Regions from separate parts of the Roseburia sp. TF10-5 genome, predicted to be linked through region 1. Evidence: a T-box and tRNA genes for the amino acid it is inferred to sense, from the RefSeq annotation. Region 1 holds a T-box; the other holds one or more tRNA genes.
The links. A T-box is a leader RNA that pairs with one kind of tRNA and senses whether it is charged. The one in region 1 lies ahead of pheS (phenylalanine--tRNA ligase subunit alpha), so its partner is inferred to be a tRNA-Phe.

Region 2: it encodes a tRNA-Phe, which carries the amino acid that the T-box ahead of pheS (phenylalanine--tRNA ligase subunit alpha) is inferred to sense. The anticodon was not compared.

Annotation. Positions count from the first base shown of each region.
Region 1 covers NZ_QTYW01000001.1:270,268-273,416, forward strand. Annotated here, with positions in the region: gene pheT (phenylalanine--tRNA ligase subunit beta) at 1-985, opposite strand, end outside; gene pheS (phenylalanine--tRNA ligase subunit alpha) at 999-2,018, opposite strand; T-box leader at 2,132-2,362, opposite strand; gene DXD06_RS01415 (SpoIID/LytB domain-containing protein) at 2,392-3,149, opposite strand, start outside.
Region 2 covers NZ_QTYW01000013.1:55,131-58,279, reverse strand. Annotated here, with positions in the region: gene DXD06_RS11890 (amylo-alpha-1,6-glucosidase) at 1-1,810, shown strand, start outside; tRNA gene DXD06_RS11885 (tRNA-Phe) at 1,897-1,969, shown strand; tRNA gene DXD06_RS11880 (tRNA-Gly) at 1,976-2,046, shown strand; gene DXD06_RS11875 (DUF6465 family protein) at 2,178-2,666, opposite strand; gene DXD06_RS11870 (HPr family phosphocarrier protein) at 2,688-2,942, opposite strand; gene DXD06_RS11865 (hypothetical protein) at 3,089-3,149, opposite strand, start outside.

The DNA.
Region 1 (3,149 bases):
CTACTGCTTTTTTTGCATCACAGATCATCAGTACATTTTCATCCAGCTGACGTTCCTGTCCGTCCAGCGTCACAAATTTTTCACCTGCAGCTGCACGGCGGACAATAATCTCTTTTCCTTCAATCGTATCCAGATCATAGGCGTGCATCGGCTGTCCGTATTCTTCCATCACATAATTCGTAATATCTACAAGATTATTGATCGGACGGATTCCATGTGCACGAAGACGTTCCTGCATCCACTTCGGAGATGGGGCAAACTTAATATTCTTTACAACTCTTGCCGTGTAACGGCTGCAAAGATCCTGATCCTTTACAGATACTTTGATGTAATCATTGACATCTTCGTTATTTCCGGTTTCTGTTACGACAGGAGGTACAAATTCCTTATGGAACGTGGCTGCTGCCTCACGCGCAATGCCGAGTACGGAAAAACAGTCTACACGGTTGGATGTAATCTCATATTCGACAACGCTGTCATCCAGTCCTAAATAAGCAACCGCATTTTCTCCGACAGGTGCATCCTCGTCAAAGATATACAGTCCGTTCTCCGGTGCGTCCGGGAACATTTCACGGTTCGAACCGAGTTCCTCAATCGAGCACATCATGCCAGAAGACTCAACCCCGCGAAGCTTTCCTTTTTTAATTTTGATTCCACCAGGAGTTTTTGTTCCATCATGTCCTCCTGCGACACGTCCGCCATCTAAAACAACCGGAACTTTTGCCCCTTCAAATACGTTTGGTGCACCGGTCACAATCTGCAGCGTTTCGCTTCCAACGTTTACCTGGCAGATGACAAGTTTGTCGGCATCCGGGTGTTTTTCAATCTTTGTAACCTGTCCGACGACGATCTTGTCAAGATCTGCATCGAGCTGCTCATATCCCTCAACTTTTGATCCGGAAAGTGTCATGGCATCGACATACTCCTGCACGCCGCAGTCAAGTCCCGGAACTAAAGCTTTGATCCATTTTAATGATGTATTCATTCTTTTTCTCCTCCTAGAACTGTTTTAAGAAACGATCGTCATTCTCATACAGCAGACGCATATCGTCAATCTCATATTTCAACAGGGTAATACGCTCCAGACCGATACCAAATGCAAAGCCGGAATATTCTTCCGGATCAATACCGCTCATACGAAGCACTCTTGGATGTACCATTCCACAGCCAAGGATTTCGATCCATCCCTCACCTTTGCAGAAACGGCATCCTTTTCCGCCACATTTAAAACAGGAAACATCCATCTCGGCCGATGGCTCCGTAAATGGGAAATGATGCGGACGGAATTTTACTTTTGTTTCTTTTCCAAACAACTTCTGTACAAACTGGGTCAGTGTTCCCTTTAAGTTAGAAAACGTGATTCCCTTGTCAATGACCATTCCCTCAATCTGATGGAAAGAAGGCGAATGGGTCGCATCCACTTCATCCGCACGGAACACACGTCCCGGTGCGATCATACGGATCGGAGGTTTCTTCTGCTCCATCACACGCACCTGAACCGGTGAAGTCTGTGTACGCAGCAGGATCTTATCATTGATGTAGAAGGTATCCTGCTCATCTTTTGCCGGATGGTTTGCCGGAATATTTAATGCTTCAAAGTTGTAATAATCGTATTCCACTTCCGGTCCTTCTACAACTTCATATCCCATACCGGTAAAAATACGCTCTACCTCTTCAAGTACCATGGTATTCGGATGACTGTGTCCCACACGGTTTTTCTTTGCCGGAAGGGTAACGTCAATCACTTCATTTTCCAGACGATGTTCAAGCTCCGCAGCCTCGAGTTTTTTCTTCATCTCATCAAGTTTGTTCTCAATTTCCTGACGGGTTTCATTTACCCACTGTCCCACCTTCGGGCGATCCTCCGGTGCAACCTCTTTCATACTCTTTAATACGGCGGTGAGTTCCCCTTTCTTTCCAAGAACGGCGACACGCACATCGTTGAGTTTTGCAAGTCCGTCAGAATTTTCAATCTGTGCTATTGCATTTTCTCTGATTTTCTGCAATTTTTCTTTCATGGTACTCTCCTTTTACATATTTTCTTTCATAATAATTGTTTTTACGCAATTTTCTACTGTGGAACCGGAACTGTTTTCTGGCATAAAAAAATCCCTGCTATGCATAATTGCATATCAGGGACGAAAAATTCCGCGTTACCACCCAGATTCCCATATCCTGTATCTATATGGGCTCTCATTCTGCTTAACGTGCAGTGACCGTCGCAGGCTAAAAATCCTTGTGTTCACCTGCGCAGCTCCTGTGGGAAAATTCACATGCTGGCGTATCATAAGGAAGCTTACAGCCGATGACTTCCTCTCTCTGTATGTCGTTCAGATGCTACTGACACATTCATTGCTTTTTACACATTTGTCATTTTACCACAGTCTCCTTTTATGTGTCAAGATCAAAGACATTGGTAAATGTAACATCCTTAAAATAAAATCCGAGAATTTCCTGCCATTTCTTTCCTTCTTTCCCCATGGCGTCCGCACCGTACTGGCTCATTCCGATTCCATGCCCGAATCCGCCTCCGGTCAGTACGATGGTTCCTTTTTTCTGACTTTTTATTTCAAAGCACGCACTCGGGACGGAAGAGGCACGATGTTTATTGGTTCCGTCTGCAAGATCAAGATCCAGCAGATACTTTCCGAGTGCATACCGGATTTCATTTTCCTTTTCAATCGTCCGCTCTCCTTTTTCAAAAACCATGGTAAGAGACAGTACATATCCGGAAGTGCTTCGTTTATTGACTTTCAGTTTTTTCAGTTTTCCATATGTTTCATCCATGCCCAGCTTTGCCGACAGGGTAGCCGTCCATCGGAAATACGGGGAATTTTCATCATAGGCATCCGCTTTTGCTGTAATAAATTTATGAAAGGCTTTATCCGAAGACAGATCTTTTGTCTTTTCCCTGGTATGGTTTTCCGCCAGCAGATATCCCGGAGATGCGGCATTCCATACTTCCAGATTTTCAGAATATCCCGGGGAAGTGGAATAATAATAACAGTCCGCAAGTTTTCCTTTGTACGTCATCACCATACCTGCGGTATCCGCCACAGCCTGATCTGTCACTTCATAGGAAGTTGTTGCATGATAGGCCTGATAGGCAATGGAATCATCCAGATTTGCCCCGTATTGGGCATAAGTAT
Region 2 (3,149 bases), on a different contig from region 1:
TCTGGAAACTTCCCAGCATGCCGGGAAAGGACATTCTCCCATCCGCACGCAAGGACAGCGTTTTTTAACGGATTTCTCCTGTGACGGAACTGTCTGCTTTTCCTATTCCGCCGGCAATATCCGTATGGACAAACATCTGGCCCTGCTGCGGGAATCAAACACAGTTGCGATCTCCTATACGATTACAAACCAGGGAGAGGAAGCCGGACTTTCCATCACCCCGCTTATGAATTTCCGGGAGCACAGTGCATCGTCTGCCGTTTCTGACCTGCAGTTTACCTGTGAGCCAAACACAGTGGGCGGTTTCACTCTGATCCCGGCTGCTGCACCCGGACTCTGCATCGAGCTTTCCTGCAGTGCCGGCAGACTTTTTCCACGTGAAAACCAATACGACGTGGATATGCAGTACCAGACGGAAGTAGACAACGAAACGGCGGGACTGGATACACATTTTTGCCCATATGATCTGCGTTTTACACTTCCGGCACACAGCAGTACAAAGATTTCCCTGCTTTGCACCGTCCACCCGGTACAGGACACCCCTGTGCTTTCCCGCCCGCAGGCAGATACCGCAGCAATCGAAATCGCACACGTACAGGAATATTATGATTCCTTAAAACAACAGGCGGGATATGGCGATGATGCTTTTGCCAATACACTTGTCGTGGCAGCAGACCAGTTTCTTGCCCGGCGCGATTCCACCGGACTTATGACAATCCTTGCAGGTCTTCCGTGGTTTACCGACTGGGGCAGAGATACCATGATCGCTTTTTCCGGGCTGACACTGGCCACCCGGCGGTTTTCGGATGCCCGGGAAATTCTTTCAACCTTTGCGCAGTATGTCCATCACGGCATGGTCCCGAATATGTTTCCGGATGACGGGCAGGACCCTCTCTATAACACTGCAGATGCCTCTCTGTGGTATTTTTATGCCGTGGACGCATATTTGAAGGTTACCGGACAACCATCGGATTATGACTATATACAGCGGCGTATTTACCCCGTTCTGTGTGAAATTATTCATGCCTATGCACACGGCACGGATTTTTCCATCTATATGGATGATGACGCCCTCATCCATGCCGGAAGCGGATTGGACCAGGTAACCTGGATGGATGTCCGTGTCGGTGACTGGGTAGCTACCCCGCGTCACGGAAAACCGGTAGAAATCAATGCACTGTGGTACAATGCGCTGTGCGTGACTGCGGAACTGGCAGAACATTTCAAAGAAGATTCCTCCGTTTACCGCCAGCTTGCCACTCGTGTATCTGCTTCCTTCCGAAAAGAATTCTGGAACGAAAAAGACGGATGTCTCTATGACGTTATTGAAGAAAACGGCAAAGATGCAAGCATCCGCCCCAACCAGATCTATGCCGTCAGCCTTCCACATACCATGCTCACGGCCAAACAGGCTCTGCAGGTGGTAAATACCGTAGAGGAAAAGCTGCTTGCCGGTCCCGGCATACGCTCCCTCTCTCCGGAACACAAAGACTATCACGGGATCTACTGTGGCTCTCTTCCGAAAAGAGATGCCGCTTACCATCAGGGAACCGCATGGGGATTTCTGATGGGCGGCTTTCTGACCGCTTACATGAAAGTCCACCACCACTCTCCGGAAGCAAAAAAACAGGCAATGGCATATCTTGCACCGGTACAGACCCACCTTTTGGAAGAGGGCTGCATTGGTTCTATTTCCGAAATTTTTGACGGTGATGCCCCGCATACCTGCCGTGGTTGCTATGCCCAGGCATGGAGCGTTGGAGAAATTCTGCGCTGCTACACACAGGATATTCAAAAAAATCAAAAATAATGATTTTTTTCTTGACAAGAAGATCTCACTCGGATATAATACTAAATGTTCCGCGTGAGATTTTCAATTTAGAAATCCACTGCAATGCCTAGTTAGCTCAGTTGGTAGAGCAGAGGACTGAAAATCCTCGTGTCTCTGGTTCGATTCCGGAACTAGGCACTATATGCGGGTGTAGTTCAATGGTAGAACACCAGCCTTCCAAGCTGGATACGTGGGTTCGATTCCCATCACCCGCTCTTTTAAAGAAACTGTTTATCCGGTTTCTTTTTTTATACTCTTTTTTATGAATATCCTGTCTCATACCACGTAAAAAGGACGGCTGCATCTGCAGTCGTCCTTTATATCATGTATGGGTAATAAAACTCGCTTAGAAGAGATCTACACTTCCAAAGAACTTGTCATTGATTACATAATATGCCTTGTACTCTTCCGGCTTTACATAAATATTTAATGTCTTAATGCATCCGGCACGATGTCCCTCAGCTACAAACTGTTTCTTTACCTTATCCTCAAGTTCTCCAAGATTTGCAGCATTCTGCTGATACTGAACAATGATTTCGGTCTTTGCCGGCTGTTTTTCTTTCTTTGCCTTTGTAGCAGCCTTTGCTTTCGTTGCAGCTTTCTTCACAACAGGTTCTGCCTTCTCAACAACAGCCTTTGTTGTTGCCTTTGCAACTTCTTTTGCCTTCTCTTCTACAACTTCTGCTTTCTTTGCTGCTGCCTCAGCAACATCCCCGACTTTTGATTCTACTTTTTTTGTAGCATCCTTAACCGCATTTTTAACTTCTGTCTTTCCCTCTGGTGTCTTCATCAGCTTCACGTCAGAAACTGCTTTGTTTAACTTCTTCTCCTGCATAACGATTCCTCCTAACCAGAATTATTCACATACTAAAAATTTTTCAATTGCATCAAGTGCTGCTTCTTCATCGGCACCCTCCGTCACAATATCAACCGACATTCCATCGGATGGATTAAACGCCATAATTCCCATAATGCTCTTTGCATTAATTCTGCGGTTATCGCTCTCCAACATAATATCGCTGTCGAACTGACATGCTACCTGAACAAGTTCTGCGATTGGATTGTCGTGTCCTTCTGACACATTAGAAACGATCACATTTTTCTTACTCATACGCTCTCCCTTTCCAAAACTGTATAACTCATTCTCAAATATATCTCACTTATCCAGGAATTGCAATATACGAACTTTATTTCTGTTAAATCTTCACGAATCATCCATAAAACCTTGTCCTTAATTGTTCATTTTTACAATGAAAATTAACGGTCCAAATAAGTAAAGAAAATGTATCCTGCTTTCCGGAACCAGTCATCCGCATCT